4 regions of the Lysinibacillus sp. JK80 genome follow, and region 2 is predicted to be linked to each of the others. Evidence: riboswitches for the same ligand, from Rfam matches in the RefSeq annotation. Region 2 holds a riboswitch; each other region holds the start of a gene.
What was found. Region 2 has a riboswitch for cobalamin ahead of HXV90_RS05045 (ABC transporter substrate-binding protein). Riboswitches for the same ligand answer to the same signal wherever they lie in the genome.

Region 1: it holds a riboswitch for cobalamin, as region 2 does, so the genes downstream of both, HXV90_RS21245 (hypothetical protein) here and HXV90_RS05045 (ABC transporter substrate-binding protein) in region 2, are expected to answer to the same signal.
Region 3: it holds a riboswitch for cobalamin, as region 2 does, so the genes downstream of both, HXV90_RS04160 (glutaredoxin family protein) here and HXV90_RS05045 (ABC transporter substrate-binding protein) in region 2, are expected to answer to the same signal.
Region 4: it holds a riboswitch for cobalamin, as region 2 does, so the genes downstream of both, HXV90_RS12785 (ABC transporter substrate-binding protein) here and HXV90_RS05045 (ABC transporter substrate-binding protein) in region 2, are expected to answer to the same signal.

The regions. Positions count from the first base shown of each region.
Region 1 is NZ_CP058997.1:4,240,221-4,245,166, forward strand. Features, by position in the region: gene HXV90_RS21235 (tyrosine-protein phosphatase) at 1-20, opposite strand, end outside; gene HXV90_RS21240 (ABC transporter substrate-binding protein) at 166-1,116, opposite strand; gene HXV90_RS21245 (hypothetical protein) at 1,100-1,657, opposite strand; cobalamin riboswitch at 1,816-2,013, opposite strand; gene HXV90_RS21250 (glutathione peroxidase) at 2,138-2,683, opposite strand; gene HXV90_RS21255 (hypothetical protein) at 2,764-3,318, opposite strand; gene ytvI (sporulation integral membrane protein YtvI) at 3,409-4,467, shown strand; gene HXV90_RS21265 (C40 family peptidase) at 4,630-4,946, opposite strand, start outside.
Region 2 is NZ_CP058997.1:962,770-967,715, reverse strand. Features, by position in the region: gene HXV90_RS05050 (elongation factor G) at 1-1,673, opposite strand, end outside; cobalamin riboswitch at 1,856-2,042, shown strand; gene HXV90_RS05045 (ABC transporter substrate-binding protein) at 2,206-3,198, shown strand; gene HXV90_RS05040 (precorrin-3B methylase) at 3,251-3,928, shown strand; gene HXV90_RS05035 (alpha/beta hydrolase family protein) at 3,999-4,946, shown strand, end outside.
Region 3 is NZ_CP058997.1:787,567-792,512, forward strand. Features, by position in the region: gene nrdF (class 1b ribonucleoside-diphosphate reductase subunit beta) at 1-462, opposite strand, end outside; gene nrdE (class 1b ribonucleoside-diphosphate reductase subunit alpha) at 450-2,543, opposite strand; gene nrdI (class Ib ribonucleoside-diphosphate reductase assembly flavoprotein NrdI) at 2,540-2,899, opposite strand; gene HXV90_RS04160 (glutaredoxin family protein) at 2,896-3,120, opposite strand; cobalamin riboswitch at 3,239-3,416, opposite strand; gene HXV90_RS04165 (hypothetical protein) at 3,787-4,068, opposite strand; gene HXV90_RS04170 (SHOCT-like domain-containing protein) at 4,078-4,464, opposite strand; gene HXV90_RS04175 (DUF2089 domain-containing protein) at 4,477-4,842, opposite strand.
Region 4 is NZ_CP058997.1:2,499,218-2,504,163, reverse strand. Features, by position in the region: gene HXV90_RS12795 (class I adenylate-forming enzyme family protein) at 1-300, shown strand, start outside; gene HXV90_RS12790 (acyl-CoA dehydrogenase family protein) at 302-1,969, shown strand; cobalamin riboswitch at 2,027-2,209, shown strand; gene HXV90_RS12785 (ABC transporter substrate-binding protein) at 2,347-3,315, shown strand; gene HXV90_RS12780 (FecCD family ABC transporter permease) at 3,312-4,313, shown strand; gene HXV90_RS12775 (adenosylcobinamide amidohydrolase) at 4,310-4,946, shown strand, end outside.

The sequences.
Region 1 (4,946 bases), 1.4 Mb from region 2:
TTTGTCTCTAATTGCTCCAATCACTACACCTCCTAAGATTATCAAGCATACTTACTTTTATTTTAAAGAACAAACTACATTAATTCCAATTTTCACGCTAGGTAATAAATTAAACCACATAAAAAATGCTAGCTGAATGGCTGACAGCTAGCATGGAAACATTTCTTATTTAAATAACTCTGGGTACACAGCCTTCGCTACTAATTCTACAGCTTCACCAATACGCGGACCAGGTCGATTAGAGATATCTGTATCAATGGACAATACCGCTTTGTTTTGAATAGCTTTCACAGTATTCCAACCATCTCGTCCAAGAATTTCTCCTATTGGATCTTCTGTATAGTTTACTGTTGTTAAAATAACATCTGGATTTTTCGCAATAACATCTTCCTCATTCACTTTTGCCCAGCTATTCAAGTCAGAAAAAACATTATTAACATTAGCTGCATCTAATATTTCTTGCTGGAAAGTGCTAGAGCCTGCTGTATATATGTCTGGCTTAGGGCTAACCTCTAAATAAACATTTTTCGGCGTTTTTACATCCTTCACCTTCGTTTGTACTTCAGCAATTTTCGCTTTAATCTCTTCGTTTAATTTATTTCCTTTATCAGCAACATCCATCACAGCAGCAATTTGTTCGATATCTCCATAAACATCGTCGAAAGTAGTAGCAGATTGAATAACAAACACTTTAATTCCTGCGTCCTCAAGCGGCTTTAGTGCATCCTTATCACCGATTGTATAAGCAATGACAACATCTGGCTTTAACGCTAAAATTCTTTCACTGTTAAAGTTCATAGTATCCGAGACACGTTCAATTTTTTGTGCTTCCTCTGGGTAAGTATCGTACTCAGTTGCTCCTACAATTTTATTGCCAACACCTAAAGCAAACAAAATTTCAGTATTACTTGGTTGTAAAGATACAACTGTTTTTGGTACTTCATTAAACTCTATTTCCACTCCACGGTCATCTGTCACTTTATAGCTTGTTTTCTCTGCTTGTTGTGTATCTTGCGAAGCATCTTTATTTTTTGTATCTTCAGCAGTGCCACAGCCTGCTAATACCAGTGCAAGTAAGAGCACTGGTAGCCATTGGAAATTAAATACTTTTTTCATTGTTATTCTCCTTTTTCTTTTTCATTGGGTAGGATTTACTAATAAACCGTATTTCCGCTATTCCAGCTTGCTGATTCATAAAAACAGCCATGACAAAACATACATTAGCTAATAAACCAAGGTAATCGAAAAGAATAGCAGGAACCTCTCGTTCTTCTGATACTTTGTGTAAAGTACGATATGATTTTTTTGCCTCACTGCGACAAAGATGTAAGGCTGAAGCTGCCTCTGTTCCTTGAGGTAAAACAAAACTTTGAATCTCTTCCTTCACATGGCGAACGTAAAAATCATAACGTTCACTTAACCAAGATAAATCCTCTTCAGTTACTGCTAATTTCCCACGAACTGAGCCATTCACATGATAAGCCATAGGTAACATAAGCAATAAATCCTCAGCAACAACTTGAACATCCTCTTTTTTTACCGCAGCTAATGCAACTCCTAGATGTGTTGTCAGGCTATCTGTTCGAATTTCAAAATCGACCGTTGAAGCTTTCTCACGCATAAATGGATAACAAGAATAACGGGCATCTTTTTTCACTTGCTTCCCCCCTATTTTCTATAATGAAAAATTCTTATTTGAAAGGCATAAAAAAGTCGCTCCTTTTTGCAAAGGAACGACAAAAATAACATAATGAGCCATCAAACTGGACAAAGCCTATGTATTTGCCGTATATCCTCCTAGCTTCCGAGAAGTTTTTATACGTTCAAATAAAGGTCGGTCTCCTGGCTTGTACAGTTCGTCACATGAAACGAATGTGTTATAAAGGACCTTCCCATCTTCTTTGAGACAGTGGTAAATCTTTATAATGGCTGCACTTACAGTTGCGGAAACAGCTCCGGTTTTTCACCGGATTCCCGATTATGCTAATTAGCACCTTTATTCTGCAAGAATATTTCATTTGTAAAGCAGTTTATCATATATGCTTCAGAAAAAATAGCTGTGCTCAGTTTTAAAATATAGCATTATTTCTACTTGAAGAGAAAACCCTAACAAATTTTTACATTATTAAGGAATTTACTATAATAGTGTTTCAATTGCTTTTTCAATATCGAGCTGTGAATCTGTTGGTTCAAAGCGTGCGACGGTCTTACCATTAGCATCTACTAGAAATTTTGTAAAGTTCCAGCGAATATTACGACCATCTAAAAAGCTTGGGGCAAGTTGAACAATTGCTTCTGCCAACATTTTCTCCTGCATACTTGCCTTCCCAAACTCTCGGTAATCCACTTCATGCTTTAAATAATTAAAGAGTGGATGGGTAGCCTCTCCATTTACCTGTACAAGCTCAAAAATCGGGAATGTGACCCCATAGTTTACCTTGCATAGATGCTTAGTTTCCTCCCCATCTTCAGGATTTTGATGGCCAAATTGATCACAAGGAAATCCAAGAACTACAAAATTCTCTTTTCCATATTTATCATACATTTTCTGTAAGTCTTCAAATTGATATGTAAATCGGCATTGGTTTGCCGTGTTAACAATTAACATTGTTTTTCCACGATATGTTTCCATTGATAAAATTTCGCCATTAGGCTTCCGAACTAGATAATTATAAATGCTCATGTATAATCCCCTTTTTTCATTCATTATAGTTGACTATTCTATCGTTCATCAAAGAATTTGCACAAAAAAACACCACCTCGCTACTTTGAACGGATGGCTGACTTATACTTCTTTTTATATTTAGCATCTTGTTCTTCATTAATTAAACGATGGGCAATATCTAATAATTTCGAGTCATTTGTTTGATCATATAACTTTTTAAATGACATAATAATATCCTGACGAATAAGAGATGGCTGTTTTTCATCTATACATGTTTGAAATCTTTTAGCTAGATACGATACAACCAAATCTCTTTGTACTGGGCCCGCCTGTCCAATTTTCCAAATTGCTTGTAATGCATGCCTTGCCGTAGCAGATTGTTCATCGTAAGTCACAGCCCAAATCTTTAAAAAATCCTCCAAGACCCTTTCTTCTGGATCACTTTTTGCAGCTAAAGCGCATAAAATTTGTGCAGCACGTGCACGAGAATAACCATTATTGTATGTAAGTGCTTTTATTAGCTGTTCCCAAACTGCATATGTCCAATCTACGGGTTCCTGCATAATTTTCATTAATTCCTCGTAAGATTCATATTGAATATCGCGATCATGCTCTGTTAGATTACTAAAAAGTTGCAAAATCTCTTTTTCCATAATTCATCCCTACCTTTATTGTTTCAGAACGTAATAAAATTTGATTTATGGTACACTTAACTTAATTTTTTTCGCAAAGAAGGTGAGTTTATGAATAGATTTAATGCTAGGAAATTGATTTTTCGGTTGATTGTGATAATATCACTACTTCTAGCTGCCTATTTTGTTATCCCAGTGTCCATGCCTTTAATACTTGCTGGGATTAGTGCATTTTTCTTAGAACCAATTGTCATGTTCTTTAAACGGAAATGGAAAATGTCACGGAAAATAGCAGTTGCTTTTATTTACATAGTGAGTGTTATTGTTATATCTATTATTTGTTATCTTTCTATTACACAAATAATGACACAAATAATTTTACTATCTAAGCAAGCTCCCTATTATATTTCCAAGCTATCAGATATGTGGCTTCATATGCAAGAAAATATTTCTAAATACACAGAAGACTTTCCACCTGAAGTAAGTGCTTCGCTTCAAAAAACCACTATGGATTTCATAAAGAAAGTCGAAGAATCCTTTTTAAGCTTCTTTAATTATAGCAAAGTTTCTGCCTTCTTTTCAGAGATACCCAGCCTATTTATCAGTCTTCTCGTTTATATGATTGCGCTATTCCTATTTATGCTTGATTTGCCTAAGTTAAAGCAAATCACTTATAAATATTTAAAGCCCAATACAGCAAAGAAGATAAAAATTATTTTAAATCGCTTAAAAGATGCAACATTTGGCTATATGAAGGCTCACTTATTTGTAAGCTTTATTATTGGAGGCGTCACACTCATTGGACTGCTATTAATCCAACCGAAATATGCAGTAACAATGACGATTATTATCTGGTTAATAGATATTGTACCATTCCTAGGCTCTATCATTATTCTAGCGCCATGGGGACTTTACCACCTGTTGATGGGAAACACCTCTATAGCTGTAAAATTATTCATCTTAGCTGCTATTTTACTTATTATTCGTCGAGTAGTCGAGCCTAAATTAATGGGAGATCATATCGGTTTATCCACTTTACCAACATTAATTTCCATGTTCATAGGTCTACAGTTATTTGGTATTATCGGTTTACTTGTCGGCCCATTCGTTATTATTTTCTTTATTGCCTTGAAAGAGACAGGTGTCATCAAAGTAAATTTTAAAATTTAATATCAATTTAGTATGCAGGAAAGTCTCTTTTCAAGAATAGAAGTAGTCGTCTTGTTTCTTTTGAAAGAATAGCATTCCAAAAACAAAAAAGGTCATCTTTGTATATTTTTCTCTACAAAGATGACCTTTTTCTTATCTCAACCGTCTATATATTAGTGAGGCCTATTGAATACGTCCAAAGCCTACTAAGTATTGATTCCACCAATCAAGTGATTCAATTACGACACCATTGTTTTGAGCGTCGATCATTGTGTTATTACCTAAATAAATACCTACGTGTGCTACACCTGAACCATAGCTGAAGAACACTAAGTCCCCAACGCGTGCTTCACCTGCTGAAATGCGTTGTGTTGCTAAATATTGTTGTGATGCTGTACGAGGTAAAGAAACACCCGCTTGCTTATATGACCATTGTACAAGACCTGAACAGTCAAAACCTGTTGATGGGTTGCTACCACCCCAAACATAAGGACGTCCTA
Region 2 (4,946 bases):
GTTTCGGATAAAATCGGGTCATCGAACGTGCCTGCTGCTTGCTGAATATCAGTCATCATACGACCGATAAAGTCATTTGAAGCTTTCATTTTAAAGCGATAATAGGGTTCAAGTAGGACATTTTGTGCCTGCTCCAGCCCCTGACGCAGGGCACGGAAACTGGCTTCACGGAAATCTCCCCCCGATGTATGTTCATTGTGCCCGCGACCTGTTAGAAGTGTAAAATGAATATCTGTTACAGGGAAGCCTGTCAGTAGCCCATGATGGTCACGCTCAAACAGATGCTTTTCAACAAGGCGCTGATTGCCTACAGATAAATGATCGGCATGACAGGCATTGGTGAAGGTATTTCCTGTTCCACGTGGATTTGGCTCCATTAATAAATGAACTTCTGCATAATGCTTGAGGGGCTCGAAATGACCATAGCCCGTTACGGTCGTCGCAATGGTTTCCATGTATAAAATTTGCGGCTCACCAAAGGAGACAGCTAATGAAAAACGCGTCATTAATACCTCAGTTAGGACCTCCAATTGAATGGCACCCATAATATGCACATGGATTTCCTGAAATTTTTCCTGCCAGACCACACGCAAGGACGGTTCTTCTGCTTCGAGTAACCGGAAAATCTGTAGCACTTCCTTGATATGCTGATCACCCTCATATTGAACCTTTGCCTGTAAGGTTGGGACAAGCTCATAGGGCTGTGATAGCATCGTTGTACCGATTCGATCCCCAATGTTTGCCTGGCTCAGTCCTTTGACAGCGAAAATTTCTCCTGCCTCTACCTGTTGAACGGTCTCAAAGCGACTGCCGTTATAAAGGCGAATTTCGGTCACTTTTTCTGTTACTTCGTCAAATGAAAATTCATCTCGTACATGCAACGAGCCCTTGGTTGCCTTCATAAAGGTTAAACGCTGGTGCCCATCATGACGAATCTTAAAAACCTCGCCCTCAAACGGGGCATCCTTGTCAAAATGGGAAGCCGTTAACAGCGGGAGCTGGTCAAGAAATTCCTGAATGCCCTCATCCTTTAAGGCCGAGCCAGCAAAGCAAGGGAAGGCACCTTCATTTTTAATCATTTCCTTTAATTGAGCAAGACACTGTTCATGCTCCAATGACTCATTTAGAAAGGCATCAAGCAATTTTTCGTCGCGCTCCGCCAGCCATTCCATAATATTATTTGATACATAGTCTGCTCGCAGTGGCTCATCGATGAGCAATACATGCTGAGAGCAATCTTTACGAAGCTGGCTGATGACGGCCTCCATATTGGCACCCTCACGATCCATTTTGTTGATAAAGAAGAAGGTAGGGACATGGTATTGACGTAAAAGTTGCCACACTGTTTCTGTATGGCCCTGTATCCCTTCGACAGCGCTAATGATAATAATGGCATAATCCATCACACGAATAGCACGCTCCATCTCAGGGGAGAAATCGACATGCCCTGGCGTATCAATCAATGTGTATGTATCATCGCCAATATTCATGCGCCCTTGCTCGGCAAATATCGTAATGCCTCGTCTGCGCTCTAGCTCATGATGATCAAGAAAGGTATCCTGATGATCAACACGCCCCCGTGCTTGAATACTATTTGTATGAAAAAGCACTTGCTCAGAGAAGGTCGTTTTTCCTGCATCCACGTGCGCAAGTACACCGATCGTTTTGTACATAAGAAATCCTCGTTTCTATAGAATGCTATCTTTTTATTGTAACAGAATACTAGCTTCTATATTTCTTGTAAAATAGTTCGTCTTTATGTCGAAATAGTGCTAATATAATGATGATTATACTTTTAGTGTCATACTACTGATTGCGCGATAAATTTTCTTCTGCTAGTCTATCAATAGTATTGACCATTATAGAACGTATTGGTGCAAATGGCATTTGTCATTTGCTTAAAAGGGAAATCGGTGCAATTCCGATGCTGTCCCGCAACTGTAAATGGGGAGTCTATACAGCATGCCACTGTAGTGAAACTATGGGAAGGCGTATAGATGATGAACCTAAGCCAGGATACCTGCCAGTATGTATTTTTTGACTAAGAACCACGAGGATGGGGATAGTGATGAAGGTAATGATACCGTTATTTCACTATGCTACTCTCTTGGCGACAAGAGGGTTTTTTTATGCCCTTCCAACTACCTTAGTAGTAAAGAAGTCTCTGATTTCTTTCTATATTTTAACAGCAAAGGAGAAAAGGACATGAAGAAATGGAAAAGTATATGGCTGATGATGATCATTGCCTTGGTCGCTGTTTTAGGGGCTTGTAACGCAAAGGACAAAACGGAATCAGCTGCACAAGGTGAAAAGGTTGAGCCATCTGAGGCGGCAGCAGAAGTAACCATTGAAAATAATGACACAACGCAAACATATACGGAAGCACCAACAAAAGCGATTAGCTTAAATCAACATGTGACAGAAATTATGCTAGCACTTGGTTTAGAGGATTCTATGGTAGGGACAGCTTACTTAGATGATAAAATCTATGAACCACTGCAAGAGGCATACGATAAAGTCCCTGTTCTTTCCGATCAATACCCAACGAAGGAGCAAGTCATCGATGCCGAGGCAGATTTCCTATATGCAGGCTGGAAAAGTGGCTTTGGCGAAAAGGGTGTAGGCACACCAGAAGAGCTTGAAGAATTAGGCATCCATACGTATTTACATACGGCTTCCAACATGACAAAGCCAACATTAGAGGATATTTTCACTGATATTCGAAATATCGCGAAGATTTTCCGTATTGAGGATCGTGGCGAAGCTTTAATTGAGCAAATGACGAAAGATGTAGAGGCAGTACAAGCTAAATTACCAAAAGATAGCGAAAAATTACGTGTTCTTGTGTTTGATAGCGGTGAAAAGGATGTATTTACAGCTGGTCAAAACTTTATGAATGAGCTTGTGACAATCGCGGGTGGACAAAATATCTTTGGTGATGTGGAATCAGGCTGGACAACTGTGTCGAAGGAAGATGCAGTAGACCGCAACCCAGAGGTAGTTGTCGTGATTGATTACGGTGAAACAACGGCAGACCAAAAGATCCAATTCTTAAAAAATGATCCAGCCTTAAAGGAGATGGAAGCGGTCAAAAATGAGCGCTTTGTCATCCTGCCACTTTCAGCAGCGTCTGAAGGGGTTCGTGCGGCAGAGGCCATTGAAATTTTAGCAAAGGGCTTCTATCCTGAAAACTTTTAATCCATTCGAGCTAGCGTTTTTGCTAGCTCCTTTTTTATAAGGAGCGATAAAAATGAACGCATTTCAAAAAAATGTACCAGATCAAACATTTGAAACACTGAACCGTCATGGTGAGTTTACCCGTCTAGCCGTTAGCCCTGGCATTATTAATAAGCATTATACTCCTGCACAATTCCAAAAAATAGCCGAAATTGCTGGCGAAAAGGGGGCGATAAAATATTCTGCTTCCTATAGTATACTCGTATCCATACCAACGTGCGATGCCACGGAAGCGGTGCAAGCCTTACAGGAAGCAGGTCTTTATGTTGCTCCCTCTGGTTCAATCATAGCCATGAAGGCCTGCGATTTTTGTGATGGGGAGAAAATGGAGGCTGCTCCGATAACCGAACAGCTCTATCATGCCATAGAGGGGATGAAGGTACCTGCAAGAGTGCGTGTCAATATTAATGGCTGTGCATCAGCTTGCTACAATGCAGTCTATGATGATATTGGACTCGTTTACCAACAAGAAAGCTTTGATGTCTATTTAGGGGCAGTACCAATGGGAACAAAGGCACAGGCAGGCACGTTATTCGCTAAGAGGGTAGACGTCACACAAATTGAAGATTTTTTACTGCACCTGATAAATCTTTATAAGGAGCATGCTCGCCCAAATGAGCCCTTTTATAAATTTTATCGCAGAACAAAGTCGGCAGAATATTGGGAACTAGTAAAAAATTCAATTAAATAGAGGAATATTACTTAGGGTGTCGAAGTATTGTAGTAAGGCACAGAAAATTACAATACAAAGGAGCAAGAACATGACATCGAAACAAGGGATTCAACCAGAAGATCTTTATCACTTAAAATCAGTAGCAGATCCACAGCTTTCACCAGATGGGACAGAGGTAGTTTATGTAGAGACTCGTATGGACGAGAAGAAAAATGACTATATATCGAATTTGTTTTACATAAACTTGAAGGACAAAACACCACAGCAATGGACATTTGGTGAAGATAGAACGAGTTCCCCTGTTTGGTCACCAGATGGCAGTCAAATTGCATTTTTGTCAACGAGAACAGGTAAGCCGCAAATTTATGTTCTTTCGAGAGCAGGTGGAGAGGCAAAACAGGTGACACATTGTAAAAATGGAGCGACCTCCCCTGTCTGGTCACCATGTGGCAAGAAAATTGCTTTTTCAGTCGTGCTAGGGAAAGATGAAACCATCCTAGATAAAGCGGAGGATGAGAAGAAAAAGGACAAAGAACTAAAGCCACTAGAAATCGAGAAAATGAAACACAAATCGGATGCTGGTGGATTTATTGATATGGAGCAGTTTACCCATATTGCCATTGTCAATGTGGCATCAGGAGAGCTAGAACAAGTGACAGAAGGCAAAGAGTACTGCCATCTGGGTACTTGGTCGCCAGATGGCAAATACCTTACGTACTTAGCAGATAAAGCGGAGGATTTAGATTTCTCATTTAATGTGGATATCTATTTATTGGAGTTAGAAACGAAACAGAGTCACAAGCTAACAGAAGGTTCGGGTGCTTATTACCAAACAGCTTGGTCTCCGAATAGTCGCTATCTTTCTTTTGTAGGTGGAGAACGTGAATTTGAAAATGCCACACAAGCAAAGCTTTGGATTTATGACATGGAGCAAAAACTACTAAACTGTGTAACAAGTGAATTTGATGCGCCTGTTGGTGATTATGTCATCGGTGATTTCCTGCAAGGTGTAGCGTCACCACGTGTGCAATGGATG
Region 3 (4,946 bases), 180 kb from region 2:
CGCTTTCCATAAGCTCTCTGGATTGCCTTCTTCAATACTATTATAAATGTCTGCTATTTTATTGGCTTTATACTGTAGAAATTCATTTTTCTTGACCCATTCAAATAGCTCGTCGATTTCTTCGTTTGTACAAAGCGTTGTGAAAATATAAGAATAGGACTTGGCATGTATCGCCTCGAATGCATCAAAAACGGTTAGGACAGCCTTTTCCTGTAAATCGTCTGTATAAGCAGCAACACGATTCATTCCGATATTTGTTTGTACAGTATCCAGTAAGGTTAATCCTGCAAATACTTTTTTATATGTGTCCTGATGCTCAAAGCTTTTCCATTGTTTAATATCTTTACTGACCGCAATTTCTTCTGGAAACCAAATTTGCTTCCATTGCTGGTCCCAAAATATTTGGGCAAGCTCACTTGTTGCCTTATTCCAATTGACTGCCTCATAAATTATATTTGACATGCTACACACTCCTCTAAGCTTTGTAATCGTTGACGAACATAGTAAACAGACTTAATGCCTTTTATCCACGCATAAATGTATACTTTAGCCAATTGTTCGGTTGTCCAATTGTCCGTTACATAAAGCGTCATGGAAATACCTTGGTCAACGTGCTTTTGAGAAGCTGCATATAAATCAATTAAATCATACGGATTTACATCATACGCCTCCACATATAAATGACTATTGTCATTTGTTAAATGAGGCATTGGATAAATGGTTCTACTATCGGCGTAATCACGAACCTCTACGCGCTCTGTACATGGTGCGATTGAAGCCGTACAGCTACGAATATATGAAATACTACCAGTTGGTGCAATAGCCAAACGATAGGAATGGAATAGACCGTACTGCATTACATCCTGCTTTAACGTTTCCCACATCTTGTTTGTGATGATTGGAATATTGCCAAGCGCCTTCAACACAGCAGGCGATAGTTCTTCTTCAGTTTTATTGATATATTGGTCAAAATAGCTACCTGATGCATAATCACTGTCCTCAAATCGGTAGAAGGTTGCAGCTTTTTCTTTCGCCATTTCCATCGAAGATTTCAGAGAATAATAGTTCATCGCTTCCATAAAGTGATCCATGAAATCAATGGAATCTTTTGAGCCGTACAGGATGCCTTCTGTCACGAGATGCCCATGGAGGTTCATACAGCCAAGCCCTACAGAATGCATTAATTGATTGGCTTTTGCAACAGACGGAACATTCTTAATATGCGTCATTTGCGATACATTCGTTAATAGGTGCATGGCTGTATCGACTAATGCGCCGAAATCCTTGACTTTACTTGCTGCATGGATATCGATGGAACCTAAGTTACACGATACATCTAATCCATAGTCATTTGGTTGATCCTGGTCCGTAATGATACTTGTCTCTTGTACTTGTAAGATTTCTGTACATAAATTGGACATTTTGACACGTCCAATATTTTTTAAAGGATGTACCTTATTGACATTATCATCAAAGATTTCAAACGGATAGCCTGATTCAAATTGTGCTTTTTTCACCTCTGTGTAAAGCTTTCGTGCATTTAAACGTTTAATTTTACGAATTTTAGGGTTATCAAGTAGCTCGTAGTACATGTCTGAAATAGAAATTTCAGACATACGTTTACCATATTCTTTAAAAATATCATATGGGCTAAACAACACAATATCCTTATCACGTTTCATCAGTTCGAAGAAAATACTAGGTATAATAATCCCTGTTGAAAGGGTTGCGAGGCGAATTTTATCATCAGCATTTGGTTTTTTTGATGAAATGAAATTTTCTATGTCTGCATGGAAAATATTTAGATAGACAACACCTGAGCCATTTCGTTGCCCTAGCTGATTAGAATAACTGAAAGAATTTTCTAACAGTTTCGCTACTGGGATGACACCACTTGCACGATTTAATATCTCTTTAATTGGATCACCTAATGGACGTAAATCAGTTAAGTTGACCCCAACTCCACCACCAAGGCGTGATAGCTCTAAACAATAGCCAATATTTTCAGCAATACTATTCATGGAGTCATCCATTGATAATTTAAAGCAGCTGACTAATTCACCACGTGCTTTCTTACCACTATTTAAAGCAGTTGGTGTTGCAGGCTGATAGGCTTCCATCATTGCTTCGACAGAGCGTTCTGCTAGAGCCGTGTTGCCTTGAGCTAAATACAAAGCAATAATGACAATACGATCCTCATACTTTTCTAAGATTTCTTCCCCATCACGACTTTTCATAGCATAGCTATCGTAAAATTTGCTTGCGCTCATAAAGGATGGAAAGCGGAAATTATAATCATAGGCTTTCTTGTACAGCTTCTTAATAAATTCCATTTCGTACATGTCGATAAATGCTTTCTCATAGTAGCCCTCATCAACTAAATAGCGTATTTTTTCCTCAATATCTATAAAATAACGCAAACGTACGTTAACATACTCTAAAAAGTAGCGGCGCGTAGCTTCGCGGTCCTTTTCTAACTCAAGTAATCCAGTTGTACTATAACGATTCAGTACGTCATTATTAAGCTTTAAATAGGTTTTCATCTCATTACCCTCGTTTCATAAAACGTTTGTATTGCTTCGTAATCCGTTTGATTACCTCGTAAATCTAATTTCCTTACTAAGGGTACATGATAGGTAGCAGCGATTTTCTCACCAGCAGCGCCAAATACATGATGACCGAAGTTACTATTACCACTGGCAACTACTCCTTTACAAAAATCCCTGTTTTTTTCTAAGAAACGTTGTACCTTTGCTGGAATGTCACCTAAACCATCTGTGTAGGTAATTAAGAGATATGGCTTGTTCAATCGCAATTCTTCCGAGAGCTCGATACATTCTGCCTTTAATTTGGATACAACATTTCGGACATTACCTGTACGACTCGCGTAAACAATCATAGGGCAATCAACTCAATTTGAGAAACAATTTCCTGAACATCTCCTATGAAAGTTTCATTCATCTCTAAAACAGGCACACTTAAAAAACCTGCGTCAATAATCGTTTGCTTTGCTTGTTCATCGTGATCGATGTTAACAATTTCAGCTTCAAGTCCTGCACGTTGTAGTTCAGATTTTACCCATAGGCATTTTGGACAAATTGTTTTCGTATAAAGTTTCATAGAAATCCCTCTTTTCATAAAATAAAAAAGCCTATCTCCTCTAAAGAGATAGGCTAAATGGAAACGTTAACATACCAAAAATACTGACGTTCCCATCTCTTAATCCCCGAAGAAATGATAAATTTGTTTTATAAAGGCAGGTCTCCTGGCTTTGCTTCATTCTCTGATTCCCTTCCCATGCAAATGCACAGTGGTTGCAATCATCGTCAGCTTCACAGTTGCGGGGACAGCGTCGGAATTGTACCGAACTTCCCTTTTAAACTACATGTAGTAGTACCTTTGTAAAACGAACACAATATATAGTTGTTGTTCAATAGTTTTAAGTGTACCATCCTTCAAATGAAAAGTAAATCAAGATTCTAAACTTCTTTATTTTTGGATTATTCAGTATTTTTAATTATGTAGTTCCAAATAGATTACCACTAATCACTTATACCCAAATCAAAAATCTATTTTTAACGATGTACGTGATTTTCTATTAAAATGGATCTAGAATTCTAATTTGAGTTTAAAGAAATCTTCTATTTTATGTACCATTGAAAAATAGTTGTCTCTATCGTAAGTCCTGAAATAATGATCATCTCTTACCCATTTCAAATGATGCTCATTACATTAATAAAGAGCATGCTTTTATCATAACATGCTCTTACCATTCTATCATTGGGATTATAGTCTAACCTTAACCTCAGTCCCGTCCTGAGCTTTGACATCGACTAGCACAAGTCCTTTATAATTTTGTAGTTCCTTGATAATCGGCTTTAACATTTCTTTGTCGATGAGGGGAAAGGTAAAGTCTATTTTCTTTTTATCGAAGTATGCCTTTGTCCACTTATTGGCTTGTTGCTGAATCCATTTAGAAGTTAAAATGGAGAGGACAATGGTTAGCACAGTATAGGGAACAGGGACGGTAAAGCGAACGTCTTTTGCTTTCACTTTTACATGCATCATTCGTCGCCTCTACTCAATGAAGACTGCAACGGAATCTCCGTTTGCTGATTTTATATCTACAATTTGTCCATCTAGTTCATTTTCAATTGCTTCAAGAAGAAGATTGATGTCGATATCTTTTACGTATTTTTCAGATTGCGGAATACTTGCAGCGATGCTGTGTCCTGCCATCAATACGGCTTTGACAAGTTTAATTGGTAAATTTACCGTGACATTATCATTTTCGGTGGATACAACACGGACCTTTAACGTTTTATCTAAATACTTTGTTTTTTCCACAAATTTATTCTCTGATTCTTCTTTCTGTTGTAGCACTTGAATCAGCTCTGATCCTTTATCCGCATCAATTTTGCCCTCTTGAATCATCGTTAACACTTTTGTAATTTCCTCTTTCATGGTCGTTCCTCCCTATTCGTCTTTTAAGAGCTTTATGGCTTCATCTGTTGTGATTTCGCCATTTTCAAGCATGCTTACAATTTTTTTCTCATCTACTTCATTTTTCTTCTTTTGAGCATAGCCAAGGGATGAAATAATATCATTTAGCTTGCCTCGAACTGTTGGATACGAAACCCCCAGTTCCTTTTCAACCTCTTTAATATTTCCTCGGCAGGTTAAAAATACTTCCACAAAATGAAGCTGATCCTGTGATAAGGATGCTAGCTTCGACAATTCAAACTCATTTTCAATGGTCGTGTGACAATGAGAACACTGTAACTTCGTAATTTTTAATGTTTTACTGCAGACAGGACAATTTGTGATTACTTGATAAGCCATAGTGAACTCCTTCCTTTAAGTTAAGCTGATTATATAATAAAGAAATTAAAGATGTAAATAATAATATTAATAATTTTAATTAAAAAATAAATAAAATTAATATC
Region 4 (4,946 bases), 1.5 Mb from region 2:
GATGTCATTATTTCGGGAGGTGTCAACATTTATCCGAAAGAAATTGAAGATTGTTTATTGAGCTTTGAAGGTATATTCGAGGTTGCGGTAATTGGTGTACCACATCCGCAATGGGGGGAAACTGTAAAGGCGGTGTATTCTGCTAAACAAGACATCCATGAGGAAGCTTTGAAAGCTTATTTAGAGGAACATCTTGCAAAGTTTAAAATACCACGTATTTTTGAAAAAGTAGAAGCGCTACCACGCAATGCATCAGGCAAAATATTAAAACAAAATTTAAAGGGGCAAGAGGTGAGATAGCATGAAAGTATTACAACAAGAAGCAATGCGTACTACGAACTTTTTTACTGAAGATGACACGCTTCAAAAAATAGTAGAAATGATGTTAGATAAAGAGTTTTTATCCTATGCCCAACGAGAGTTAACAGATTTTGGTGAGCTATGTGCAGGTGATATTGATGCAAGGGCAAAGCATACAGATCGACAGGGTGAGCCTCGCCTTCAAAGATATGATGCCTATGGGGAAGAGATATCGGAGGTTTGGGTTAATGATGGCTATAAAAAAACGATTGAAGAGACATATAATACTGGGATTGTAGGCTATGTACACAAGCATATTCCGCAGCTAGGACACAAGGGGAATTATGTTTATAGCTTTGCACAAGGTTATTTGCTATCACATGCAGAGCCCGGTTTTTATTGTCCAGTAACATTGACAATGGCAACTGCCTATCTATTAGATCATTATGCAGATGAAGAGGTAAAGCAGCGTTTTTTACCACATGTGTGTGCAACAGGTGACACAGATTTATATGAAGGTGCGACCTTTTTAACAGAACGTCAAGGGGGCTCTGACGTAGGTGCAAATGTGGTGGAGGCGAGAAAGGATGGCACTGCTTATCGTCTATATGGTGAAAAATATTTTGCATCCAATGCGGGCATGTGTGGTGTAGCGATGGTATTAGCACGACTAGAAGGTGCGCCAGCAGGTTCCAAAGGCTTAACATTGTTTGCAGTTCCTTGGCGCAAAGAAGATGGAACAACAAATCATTTACGTATTCGCCGACTGAAAGATAAGCTAGGCGTTCGGGCAGTTCCCTCTGGTGAGGTAGAATTTGATGGTGCACTTGCCTATGTTGTAGGGGAGCAAAATAAAGGGATTTATTATATGCTAGAAGCACTAAATCTCTCTAGAATTTGTAATGCAGTCGCTTCAATTGGTATTATGCGTCGCGGCTTCTTAGAGGCAAAACATTATGTAAGCAATCGACATGCATTTGGCAAGCCCTTAACACAGTACCCTATGATTCAGGATACTTTAGGGAAATTTGCAGCTAAGTTGCACGTGGAAGTAGCGACAGTTTTTGATCTTATCCAATTATACGATAAAGTGACAAGTGGACAGGGAACTCAGCAAGATCTTATTATGAATCGTTTATATATTGCCATTATGAAAAAGGAAACAGCAGAGCAAGCTGTTCATTATGCTAGTGAGGCAATTGAATTACACGGAGGTAATGGCTATATAGAAGACTTTGTAACGCCCCGCTTATTAAGAGACGCCCAAGTGTTAACGGTGTGGGAGGGTACGGCTAATATTTTGGCCTTAGAACTCATTCGTTTAGTAGATAAGTTTCATGCTCATGAACTTTTTGTACAGGAGATGGAGGAACGATTAGACAAATTAGCTGACAGCTCACTAGTACAAATCGTTAAAGAACAATTGGCGAATATGTCTGTGAAACTGCAAATTTTTAGCGCTTTAGACGAGGCAACGAAAACTTTTGAAGCTAAGGGTATGGCGGAAAAAATGGCTCACCTTTATGAAAGTGTCATAGCGGTTGAGTGGGCACATAAATTTGGTGGGAAATATGAAAAACTAGCGGACGTTTATTTAGAACAGACATGGTCATTAAGAGAAATGGGTGCTCAAATGAAAACAGTCCAATACTTTTCTGAAATTGTATAATGGCCGGGGAGTCGTCTTGAATGGAGGCGACTTTTTTCATTTTCATGTATAATGAAATCAACTGAATATTATAAAGGTTCTTTACTTAAGTAAAGTGAAAAGGGAAATCGGTGTAATTCCGATGCGGTCCCGCCACTGTAAGTGTGAGTTTTTTCAAATGATGCCACTGAAGATTTCGGGAAGGCTTGAAAAATCGCAAGTAGCACTAGCCAGGAGACCTGCCTTTATAACGACATGACAACCTACGAGGATAGGGTGGTGGATTTTGTATCAGTTTTTTTGGTGCGATTTTGCCCCCTCATCGATCAAAGATGAGGGGTTTTATTTTGATGTAGAATAAAGCGAAATGTCGCACGGATCAACGAAGGAGGATTCACATGAAGAAATTTTGGAAAATAGGATTATCAGCATTTTTAGCAGTAGGCTTGCTAGCTGCTTGTGGGCAGGAAGCAAAAGATAACAAGCCATCTAACGAGCAGCAAACACAGCAAGAAACAGCACAGGTGGATGAAGCGACATTCCCAATGACGATAACAGATGCCCTTGGTAAGGACATTACACTTGAAGCACCTCCTGAGAAAATTGTTTCACTTATTCCGAGTAATACGGAAATCCTTTTTGGATTAGGTTTAAATGATGAAATAGTTGGTGTTACTGACAACGACGATTATCCGCCAGAGGCAACTGAGAAGGATAAGGTTGGCGGTATGGAATACAATATTGAAAAAATTATTGCCTTAAAACCAGATATCGTTTTTTCACACGAATCTAGCATGTCTCTTTCAGAAGAGGCTATTGCACAGCTTGAATCAGCAGGTTTAAAAGTATTTGTAGTAAGAAATGCACAAGACTTTAATGAAACATATGCAACAATTGAGCAACTTGGACGTGCTACAGGGAAATTACCAGAGGCAGAAAAAATTGTTGCGAATATGAAGGCAAAAGTAGAAGATGTTTTGTCTAAAGTCAAGGATGTTGAACCCAAAAAAGTGTTAGTTGAAGCATCAGATGAGCCAGATATTTATACAGCTGGTAATGGTACATTTATGAACGCGATGCTTGAGATGATCCATGCAAAGAATGTAGCTGTAGATGGTGATAATTGGTATAAAATTGATGCAGAACAAATTATCGCAAAAAATCCAGATGTCATCGTGGTGACATACCATTATGTACCAGATATTTTAACGAAAATACCAAAACGTGCGGGCTTTGATACGATTAATGCCGTAAAAAATAATGCGATTGTGCAGGTAGATGAAAGTACAACAAGTCGTCAAGGGCCACGTCTAGCAGAAGGTCTAGAAGAATTAGCCAAAGCAATCTATCCTGAGGTATTTAAGTGAAAAAAATAGCACTAGCCTATACACTAACATGTACGCTTCTTCTTATTAGCATCTGGTGTGGCGTAGCGATAGGCTCGGTTCATATTCCATTAGAAGTATTGTGGAATAAGGCGGTTGATGAAACAGCCGCCAATATCTTTTGGAAAATTCGTTTACCTCGTGTGTTATTAGCGGGACTAGTAGGCGCATCTCTAGCTATTGCTGGAGCAGCTTTCCAAGGTTTGTTAAAAAATCCATTAGCAGATCCATATACACTAGGGGTTTCATCAGGGGCTTCTGTTGGTGCTGTTTTAACGATCTTTTTTAGTATTTCTATACCTGTTGTCGGTTTGTATGCGCTGCCAACCTTCAGTATGATTGGTGCTATCATCACGATGGTAGTTGTTATGAGCTTTGCTAGACTCGTAGACCGCTCATTAAAAATGGAAACGTTGATATTAACAGGCGTTATTTTTAGTTCATTTTTAGGTTCCCTCATTTCATTAATGATTGCCTTATCTGGTGAAGAATTACGTCAGGTAATAGGCTGGCTACTTGGTTCTGTTTCGATGCGTGGTTGGCCATATGTCCAGATGATCATTCCATTTGTGATTGTAGGTTCAATAATGCTATGGACACAAAGACGAGAATTAAATGTCTTATTGTATGGTGAAGAGCGAGCAAAACATTTAGGTGTTAATGTAAAGCGTAGTAAATATTTGATATTAGCAGGGGGCTCCATGCTAACTGGGGCAGCTGTAGCAGTTTCTGGCACAATTGGCTTTGTAGGATTAGTGGTGCCGCATATGACAAGGATGATTTGGGGTTCTGATCATCGCCACTTATTACCATTATCTTTTTTCAATGGTGCAACATTACTCATTATTTGCGACTTAGTAGCACGAACAATCATTGTGCCAAGAGAGCTACCAATTGGTGTTATTACGGCATTTATTGGAGCACCTGTTTTCTCCTATATTTTTTATAAGCAGCGAAGAAGCAAGGGGGTACGGGCATGATTGTTGTTGAACATCTATCAGGTGGCTATGAAGATGTACCAATCGTCAGGGACATTAGTTTTACTGTTGAAAAAGGAAAAATTCTTGGCATTCTAGGGCCGAATGGTAGCGGGAAATCCACATTATTAAAAGTAATGAGTGGTATTTTACCAGCTACTGCTGGAACCGTTTCGATTGATGGACAAAATATTCTTTCTTATAATGCTCGTGCTTTGGCGAAAAAAATGGCTGTATTACCACAGCTTCATGCAAATGCTTTCTCGAACAGTGTGAGAGAGGCAGTTTCACTGGGGCGCTACCCGCATCAAACAGGCTTTTTCTCGAGTTGGTCTGAACAAGATGAGAAGGCAGTTCAACATGCAATGCTTCAAACAGGTGTAAAGCGATATGAGCATACACCGATGGAATTTTTATCTGGCGGTGAACAACAAAGAGTTTTTGTTGCACAGGCATTAGCTCAAACAGCTGAAATCTTACTGCTGGATGAACCAACGAATCATCTTGATATTGCACACCAACGTCAAATTTTAGATATGGTTCGGAAGGAAGCCATGGAGTGTGGTTTAACAGTCGTTATGGTACTACACGATATGAATTTAGCCTCTCTTTATTGTGATGAATTATTGCTGATGG